3 regions of the Paenibacillus sp. N119s genome follow, and region 2 is predicted to be linked to each of the others. Evidence: riboswitches for the same ligand, from Rfam matches in the RefSeq annotation. Region 2 holds a riboswitch; each other region holds the start of a gene.
The links. Region 2 has a riboswitch for cyclic di-AMP ahead of AC5V8P_RS08435 (resuscitation-promoting factor). Riboswitches for the same ligand answer to the same signal wherever they lie in the genome.

Region 1 (3,274 bases), on a different contig from region 2:
GAAAAAAATTGCCCAGCCCTTCACCACGTCGCGTCAAACCTCTCATAAAAGCTGCAGCAACCGATAATCCGGATGCAGCCGAAGTAAACATCATCATCGTGACGAACGCCATCTGTGTCAGATACGTAAGCCCGCTTTCACCGCTATAATGCTGGAGATTCGTATTGGTCATAAAGCTGATTACGGTATTAAAGGCCAATGATGCTTCCATATTACTGTTTCCAACCGGATTGCCCGGGAGTATCGCCTGCAAGCGCAATAGCAGGTAGCTGATCCCTGCAAGCACCACATTGGTTGCAATGAAACTCAAAGCATATGTGGTCCAACGCATGCTTTCCTGTTTCTTCAAGCCTATAGCCTTATAAATCAGCTTTTCCGTTCCACCAAAAATCCGATCCGTCCGATTCGGTTCATTTGAAAATACGTGATACATATAGGTCCCCACTGGCTTAACCAAGAGCAGCAATATGACAATCACAATTCCAATTTGCAGTAGCTCCATCCTCTATTCCTCCTTAAAATGCTCCTGCATTTGGAACAACAGACCTAATTCAGACCATCCATTGAGTGCACACGTTTGCGAATATGCCCTTGATGCTTCATTCTTGATCTGCTGTTCCCGCCTGCTCGATCCTATCGTTGACTAGAACTTTTCAGGATTCAGGAGTGCGTAGATTAAATACACGAACACAATAACCGTGAGCCCTAGCACAACGATCATCCTTTTCGCCCTCCTTTTGAGGTCTGCACATCACACCAGCGTATAAACAGCAATATCACTCCATAACTCACAGCCATTACGAGCAGCATGTATAAATCCATCATGTTCCTATCCTCCGTATCGCTCCTCAGATTGTCCTTTTGATTCCATCATAAAATCTTAAACCAGCTATGTTATAAGTGCTTATCCGTTCAGCAAGAAACCCACCTCTCCGTTCAATGTGTAGATCACATGGTCCGCTCCCAATCCCCGATAAATTCCTTGTGGATTACAGCCGTGCGTAATAACATAGATCGGTTCTGATGTTAGTGGCCGACATATTTGCAGGAAACGGCAAGTCAAATTCAAGCTGTTTTCGAACAAATACACACTCCCAATTTCTTTACTAGGAAAATTCCATTTTCCCGCTTGCATCGTATTGATGCGCACAATGTGCTCCACACCCATTTTTTTGAGCTGTCGTTCCTCCTGGGTACTGTTTGTGAGAACTGCAAACGCCAATTTTTTGAACATGAGCAATTTCACAAAACTTCTGCCCGCTTCATTCGGTGCAGTGACAATAATTAACCGACCTTCCATCAGTAGCTCCTCTCCCGGTATAAAAAGACAACAAAAAGAAGCCGAAGGAAAAAGGCTTCCTCCGGCTTCATACATTCCATGATAAAATAAACCATGGCTGCACACGGCGGTTTGTTGCCTCTCCCTGTACGCTTACGAGGTTAGCTGTCGGATTCGGACGTGAGAGTCGCCCTATTTACGGCACTTGACCGAAAAATTCACCCCATGAGACACGCGGCTTTCAAAGCCGTACATGTTCGTTGGTTCCCCCGCTTTTGCAACTGCAAAATTCAGCGCTTTAGACAATTCGTTGTTGCTTCATTGTTGTTAATTTGAAATTACGTCTTGAATCATACACCCGTGCAAGGAAGACTGTAAAGCTCAACAGCAAGGCTATAAATCGACCTTTAGAGCATAAAAGATTAATAATAACGCTTACAACACATCTATGCTTCTCACATCTCTCGAAATCTCTATATTTCACCCCTTTTTGAAAATGAAAGGCATGTCAATATTGGCGTAGGGTAAGGCATGGTTGCTCCTTAATTGTAAAAAGGAAAGAAAATACGCTATATGTACCAGATAATTACCGATTAAACCCGTTTTTATGAGAAAGAACTCCTCAATTAGCCCCATTTGAAGCGCAATTTACCGTTTTGAACAAAAGATGATTTTACAATAGTTCAATGCCTGTATACTCTTCCTGGCTTGCAACCTCCCCTTGAGTTGTTTACAATTTAATTGTAGACTATTGAACGAGGAGGAATAGCATGAGCGTATATGAATATAATGCGCAGACCCTGCAAGGAGCGCAAATTCCTTTATCCACATATGAAGGGAAAGTTCTTCTTATCGTGAACACTGCCAGCAAATGTGGGTTAACCCCCCAATATAAAGCACTACAAGAGCTATACGACCAGTATCATGAACAGGGGCTCGAAATTTTGGGATTTCCCAGCAACCAGTTTGCCAAACAAGAGCCGGGTTCCAACGAGGAGATCTCCGAGTTTTGCCAACTCAATTATGGTGTGACCTTTCCGATGTTCGCCAAAACAGATGTCAATGGTGATCAAGCTCACCCTTTATTTCGTTACCTGACCCACACTGCTCCGGGCGTATTGGGCTCTAAAGCGATCAAATGGAATTTTACTAAATTCTTAATTACACGAAAAGGTAATGTATTTAAGCGTTATGCGCCGCAAACCACTCCAGATAAGCTTGCAGGAGATATTGAAAAGCTTTTGCAGGAAAACTGACAATCTTTCTTCATAACAGTTAACGAGCGATCCGTTGTCATGGGTCGCTTCTGTGGCGGGATGTATAAAGAAAGTTAACAAAAAAAAGCATCCCTTCACATAAAACGTGTCAGGATGCTCTTTAACTAGGTATTGCACATAATGCGGTCGAGAGGACTCGAACCTCCACGGGCGTACGCCCACTACCCCCTCAAGATAGCGTGTCTGCCATTCCACCACGACCGCATGTCATAATGTATTGAGGCAACAGATTTATTATACTCTCTCAGCAACAATTTGTAAACAGAAATATAATAATTATTTTATATGTTACTTTATATAACATATATGAGACATAAGAATATTTTATTTGACATAAAATATTCAATTATGTAAATATATATTACATAATTATTTAAGTTAACTCATTATAAACAATATTAAGTTAAATAATGTTACATAGGTATTCACTTCAAGGAGGCGAACCATCCTGCATAAAGGTAACCGATTGCTAAACTACGCATTATTGTTGGACCCTTCCCTACCCGTTGGTGGTTTCACCCGATTTCACGGACTGGAGGAACGTTTCCGCAATGGATACTTGAACAGTCTACAAGATCTGGAGCATTACATGCGGGACGAGTGGTATCCTCACATTACAACCCTTGACGGCATGGCCATCAAAAATCTGTATGTCGCCATCCAGCAGAATGACGGTTGGCGAATCGCCCTTATTGATAAAATGCTGTATACCCAACAT
Region 2 (3,274 bases):
GGGCATGTCTGATGGCTTCTGGCGAGGCATTCTCCACACCAATATCCCCTTTGCGCGTCGCCTCTGCCTCAGGTATAAAAGCCTGCTTGCAGCCCGGGACCTTGGAGGCAATGATTTTACGGATACGTTCCCCTGCATGATCGGGGTCAGTTAAAATAATGACCCCCCGCCGTTCCTGGGCCAATGCAATTTTGCGCAGCGTCATTTTATTAATAGCTGAACCGCCAGTTTCTATCGTATCTGCCTCGACAGCACGGCGAATGGCTACCGTGTCATCCCGGCCTTCTACCACGATCACTTCCTTGATCATCTTCATTTACCTCCACTGCTACACAGCAACATATATTTATCTTTCCCTGCTTTTGAAAACAAAATAAGAAGAGGATATCCTCTTCTTAGCATGGCATAACTATGTTGTTAATACTATCGCATTGCCCTCAACATACACAACCTGTTTTAGTTGATTTCTGGCTTTACAGGTCCGATCACATATACGGTTTTACCGTGCTTGCGACCAAATTGGTTAGCCCGGCTCAAACTCTCATAATACACATCGATTTTGTGGCCTTTAATGGCGCCACCGGTATCCTCCGCACGGCGGAAGCCCACCCCTTCAATATACACCCACCAGCCGATTGGAATTACACTCGGATCGACAGCGATGGTACGTCCTTCCGTAACACGCGTGCCGGAGGCCGTACGTGTACCGATACCTGACTCCTGTGAGGAGTACGCCGTCATGGAGACGTTTTGTAAAACCTTGCTATATTTAAAATTAATACCTGCTTTACGGACAGCATTGCCCGAACTTACCGTTGTCGCCTTAACCGCATCTCTAGGGCCAACGGAAGCAGCCAGAACGACCGGTTTTTTCTTCGTTCCTACTGCGATTACCTTATCCACGCGATTCTGTGTGACTTCCTTGTTGATCAGCTGTTTGGATACCAGCTTTCCATCATGGTATACCTTTTGAACATGCTGAACTACCACACCCGATTTGCCACTTTGAATGACTCGATTATCGCCTTTATAGAGACTTGGATCGGCCGTTTTGATGACTTGATAAGGCACCTGTTTTTTCTGTGCAACCTGCTGTTTCTTCACACGGACGATTTTTATGTCCATGTTAGCCGAAACAGAGGCATCCAATGCAGGATAAACTTTATCGATTGATGATAATTTATAGCCCGATGTGCGAATCGCACCCTCTACTGTATTTTCTGTTGTGTACAGCTTTTTCGTCTCATTGCCTGAGGACACTCTAACCTGATTGGCACGTTTAATAACTACGCGGTCCCCATCCTGTACTGCTCCGTTAAGCGGCATGGATATTGTATCATGCGGCTGAAGTGAAATAGAATGCTCATTGAGCAAATCTTGGAGCTTGGATTCCCGGGTTTCTACCGCAGATGCCTTACCATCGATGACAAAAAAGACTTGTTTTTTAGATTGCGTGTACATCAGAATTGAAATCATAATCGTTAGTGCGATTAGAAAAATAGCAACCAAAACCGCCTGGCGCACATTCTCTTGCTTCCAACGCAATACGTAAGACATGCTGGATGAGCGTGACTCATGGGTGGTCTCCCCTTTTCGGAAAATGCCCATTTCCTCCGTCCTCCTTACATAGCCCGCCGTCTGGAGTAAGACATAGTTGATCGTTGACGTGACTATAACAGATTTTCTACAAGACAAGCCCGTACTGCGACTGTCCTGCACCATGTACCCGTCTTCGCGGCATGCTGTCCTCCCCTGTTTAACCACAGTATGATGACAGATTTTCTTTTATTCACAACAAAAAAAGCCAAAGAAAGAGACTAGAGAGCTCTTTCGTGGCTTCCGACATGTGTGAATATGCGGGAAAACTCATGCACGAGTTGGCTTCTCTCTTGTTACGCTTACGGGGTTAGCTGTCGGGTTCGGACGTAGAGAGTCGCCCTAGCTTAGGTCAACCGCTCATGGCGGTCGCCTTCACATTCACCCCGAAGACCCAGAAAGAAATCGAAATACGGCTTCTCTACCTGTTCAATCCCATCCAGGATTTGAATTTCGGTCGAGCCGGCTGCTGAAGAGACATTCTCTCCTGCACATACGCCGGACGTACTGTAAGCCATATCGGTTCCCCCGTTCCCTGTAAAAGGGACTCAGCGAGACTGGTTCATGAAATGATTTGTTGATGTTTACACTCAACAACAATTCACTGAAAAGATGATATCCTGTTTGCATGCATGTTGTAAAGCAGGTTTCAAGTACATTTTTTAAAAAATTCGGTTAAAAGTTTGTAATATTCCTGAGTTTACTGCAACAAAATCATAATTAGCTCCGTCTAACTCTTTATTTTGATTGTTTTCTTCGCTTTTTCACTTAATGTCAAATCGTTCCAAGGCATTTTGGGTAGTAATGGATACCAATTCCTCCACCGTAATTCCCTTAATTTGGGCGGCTGCCTCTGCCACCAGTCTCACATGTGCTGACTCATTTCGTTTCCCGCGAAACGGATGGGGTGTCAGGTAAGGTGAGTCCGTTTCAATAAGCAGACGGTCCAGCGGAACCTGGGCCAGCACCTCTTTTGGCTGCTTGGCATTTTTGAACGTTATAGGCCCGCCGAATGAAAGGTGGAAACCCATATCCAGCACCATTTTGGCTGTCTCCCAGCTCCCTGAAAAGGAGTGCATAACCCCGCCAATCTCGCTCGCCTTTTCCTCCCGTAAAATCCTCACAATATCTTCATGTGCATCTCGATTATGGATAACAATTGGCATGTTGAGCTCACGTGCCAGGCCAATTTGATTTCGAAGTACCTGCTGCTGCACATCCTTTGGTGATGTATCCCAATAATAATCCAGACCGATCTCTCCGATCGCTACAACCTTTTTATGACTGCATAACGATGCAATCCATTCTAAATCCCCTTCCTGCATTGTAATAGCATCCTGCGGATGCCATCCAACGGCCGCATAAATAAAATCATACGTCTCAGCTAGCTTCATGGTGGATGGAATGGTCTCACGATTAAATCCGATATTAATCATCCGTGTTACTCCTGATTCGACAGCACGTGCTATAACTTCTTCACGATCCTCGTCAAATTGTGGTGCATCCAAGTGAGTATGAGTGTCGAATAAATCCAAGGTTTTCATCTCCTCTTTTTACTTACATTTCTATATATTTGTCTATTGTTTGACAAAATAATTACTTATTTCGGAAGGAAGCCTGTCTTTTACCCCGTTCAGTTTATTCTGGGGAAAATACATATGATATTTCCCTCGGTGAA
Region 3 (3,274 bases), on a different contig from region 2:
ATGACGGCCAGATGGCGGACTTCTCTGTCGATCGCATTATGAACCGCAAGTTGGAGAGTGGATATGAAGCAGTCGTGACGCTCAGCAAAAAAGGAGCAGATTATCCTAAGATCCCTGTTCAATTTACTTTCAAGGATGGCACAACGATATTCAAGGCATGGGACGGTACGGGCAAAAGTACAACCTTTCGACTCAAAAGCAGCTCCCCCGTGTCCTCTGTAGCCGTCGATCCTCTATACACTATTGCCTTGGAGAACAAGCATATTAATAATAACCTGAAGGCTGAATTGAACGAAAAACAACAAACCCGTTGGAGTATAGGTGTAACCAAGCTGTTGGAGACACTGCTTGGAAGTCTGTCATGGTGAGGTGTCTATAGATGCGGACTGTTATAAAAGAAGGCTGGGCGCTAGTGCGCATACGCTTTTATATCGTTATCATTTTATTTCTATATCGTCTGCTGTGGGGGGTATTTCTCTATCGGCTGGTGCAATCCGCTGTCATCCCGCTGCTGCTTCGTTATCCGGATCAGAGCCAAAACGAGTTGGGAAGGACCTTGTTTTGGATGGAGGGCCAGATCGCCTTGATGGACAGCCGAGAAGTGCACGTATATTTATGGATACTACTAGGGGCAACCGTATTGCGTATATTGATCACACCCTTTATTAGAGCCGGCATCTATCAAAGCCTGTATACCGATGCAACTGAACCGCAAAGCCTGTCCTTCTTCAAAGGGATGAAACGGCATGGTATGTCATCGCTGTTGTATTACATCATCGAGTTGGGTCTGCTGCTGCTCCCCGCCTTTTGGGTGGTACCAAGACTCTATCCTATTGTAGCAGGAACCCTGCAATCTTCCTCTTACCTGCTGCATTTGTTGCCCTATGCCATTGGGTGGATGGCTTACGGGTGGTTCATTCGGCAGTGCATCCTGTATATGCAATTGGGCACAGTCAGTGGTCACACCGTACTATCGTCCCTGCTCGCCTTCTTTCGCCAGCTTCTTCCCGCTGTCGGCGTATCCTTGCTGCTCGGTGCTTGTGTGCTACTGGTCTTCGGTCTATTTGGCACCGTGGCGATGATTTGGACTGGTATGTTGGCGCTGATTCTCCAGCAATCGTATCATTTTGTTACCAGTCTAGTCAGGCTGTGGCATATCAGTTCACAGTACCGACTATGGCATATCGATATCTCCAGCAGGAGTTAACCCCTCTCTTTATGCTATCTTCTGCATTTTCAGCTGTCGAAAAAAACTTTTTCTTCCCCGTCCTCACGACACATAACTGAATACTGTTAACAGAATCTGTTCCTACGATGTTAGGAACAGATTTTTTTTGTAACTTTTTGCGATGAAACATTTGCCAAAGCCTGCTGTCTTTGTTACAATAATCGCAGTGAACTGATAGTAACAACTTTGTAATCTTTATTGTAACCTTTATCTTAAAAACATCGTTGTCGTGAATACTGCTCTCCAAGGTGCACATCTTAAGTTAAGCCTAATTCCTGGCACCTAGGAAGCGGGGGAACCAGTTTGGGTGAATTGATCTCGCAACAGAGTGGTCATAGGGGAACCTTCTACCGAATCCTTAAGCTAACCTCGCAGGCAATTGGAAGGGGTATATTTTTTTTGAAGAAGAAGCTAACGATCGCAGCTATGGGTCTCGCCATTGCCTTTACATCCTTTACTTTCGGTGGCGGCAGTGCATTCGCAGACTCCAAGATGGACCAGGTCATCCAAGATGCCAAAGGAACGAGCTACAGAAGCGGAGGCACTACACTCGAGGGATTCGATTGCTCCGGCTTCACAATGTATGTATTCAACAAACTGGGAATTAAACTGCCGCATCAATCTGGATCACAATTCAAAATGGGATCTTCTGTATCCCGTGATGAAATGAGACCAGGAGACCTAGTGTTCTTCAACACCACAGGAAGAGGCATTTCCCATGTAGGTATCTTCGTAGGTGAAGGGAAATTCGCCCACTCCTCGACTTCACGTGGTGTAGTAGTTAGCTCACTGAACGAAAATTATTACGCTAACCGTTTTGTCGGTGCAAAAAGAATTATGAGCACAGACGCTTACCATTCTGTAGCTTCAGAAATTCCTGATGACGACAACGTAGAATAACCACCGCACAGCAAGCTAACCCTAGCCGCAATTTGATTCTGGCCGGAATCGAATTGCGGTTTTTTATGTCCACTACATCAGTCATGATTATCAATACTGACGAACTGACGCCTCAAAAGGTTTCAGTGTTAGCGAACATCGTCGGTTTTACAGTCACCGCTGGGGGAGCATTGAACGGTAAATTCCTTCTTATTGAATGTATACCCGACTTAGGTACGAAATAAACACGCTTGCCATTCCTCTTTAACTTGTCTACAATCTGTTGTTAATGATTGAAGTACGCAAAAGGAGGAATGGAAAAGTGCCTGCCTCAATATCCAACTACCGGATCGTGCCGATGGACGAGCATCAAGCGGCTGAAATCTGTGAGTGGCGCTATGATCCCCCCTACAATATATATGGCTGGCTTCCATGGGAACAAATGAAGGCACTTGAAGTCGAATTTGGGAGTCCTACGCTTCGCCAAGAGCAATATGTTGCCGTACTGGACGCAGAGAATAAGCTTGCGGGATTTGCTCAATATTTTCCTATGGTTGGTGTGACCCGGCTGGGTCTTGGAATGCGTCCTGAAAGATGCGGACATGGCACAGGCTCCGACTTTGTCCGGGCCATTGCCGAGGAAGCCAGACGACGCCACCCGCAGAATGAGATTGACCTAGAGGTGCTCACGTGGAATCAACGGGCTATTCGAGCCTATAAGGCAGCTGGATTCGAGCTGACCGATACCTATGAGCGCCAGACTCCAGATGGCAGAAAGCCGTTCCATTGTATGGTATATTATCCTGAACATTAGAACCGGGCTTTATAAATAAAAGCGCCTTCGCTATACAACCGCGATGTTGTATAGCGAAGGCGCTTTTAGCATATACGACAGATCATTACAAACTTAATGACCGCTGCGCATTTTTTCAAAAGCTTCATTATATTGTTGGGCTTCTTTAATATCTACAGCCATAATACCGCCATCGTCCCAAGAGGTCAAACGCAGAGTCACGGTCTTGTAATCAATCGTAATAAATGGATGGTGATTAAATGCCTCAGATATAGCGGCAACTTCATCCACGAATGCAATACCTTTCATAAAACTGGAAAAATTGTATTTCCGAACGATCCATCGTCCTTCTTCTAGTTCCCAGCCCTCCAGTT

Region 1: another riboswitch for cyclic di-AMP. It lies ahead of AC5V8P_RS00710 (hypothetical protein); the one in region 2 lies ahead of AC5V8P_RS08435 (resuscitation-promoting factor).
Region 3: another riboswitch for cyclic di-AMP. It lies ahead of AC5V8P_RS04950 (C40 family peptidase); the one in region 2 lies ahead of AC5V8P_RS08435 (resuscitation-promoting factor).

The regions. Positions count from the first base shown of each region.
Region 1 is NZ_JCAJRU010000002.1:28,480-31,753, reverse strand. It holds gene kdpA (potassium-transporting ATPase subunit KdpA) at 1-502, opposite strand, end outside; gene kdpF (K(+)-transporting ATPase subunit F) at 644-721, opposite strand; gene AC5V8P_RS00710 (hypothetical protein) at 905-1,300, opposite strand; cyclic di-AMP (ydaO/yuaA leader) riboswitch at 1,414-1,585, opposite strand; gene AC5V8P_RS00705 (glutathione peroxidase) at 2,050-2,535, shown strand; tRNA gene AC5V8P_RS00700 (tRNA-Leu) at 2,678-2,760, opposite strand; gene AC5V8P_RS00695 (urease accessory protein UreF) at 3,023-3,274, shown strand, end outside.
Region 2 is NZ_JCAJRU010000049.1:8,501-11,774, forward strand. It holds gene rnmV (ribonuclease M5) at 1-310, opposite strand, end outside; gene AC5V8P_RS08435 (resuscitation-promoting factor) at 457-1,608, opposite strand; cyclic di-AMP (ydaO/yuaA leader) riboswitch at 1,880-2,160, opposite strand; gene AC5V8P_RS08440 (TatD family hydrolase) at 2,361-3,131, opposite strand; gene AC5V8P_RS08445 (HD domain-containing protein) at 3,174-3,274, opposite strand, start outside.
Region 3 is NZ_JCAJRU010000022.1:4,509-7,782, reverse strand. It holds gene AC5V8P_RS04960 (M1 family metallopeptidase) at 1-368, shown strand, start outside; gene AC5V8P_RS04955 (hypothetical protein) at 380-1,207, shown strand; cyclic di-AMP (ydaO/yuaA leader) riboswitch at 1,484-1,621, shown strand; gene AC5V8P_RS04950 (C40 family peptidase) at 1,628-2,128, shown strand; gene AC5V8P_RS04945 (hypothetical protein) at 2,194-2,352, shown strand; gene AC5V8P_RS04940 (GNAT family N-acetyltransferase) at 2,430-2,921, shown strand; gene AC5V8P_RS04935 (4a-hydroxytetrahydrobiopterin dehydratase) at 3,015-3,274, opposite strand, start outside.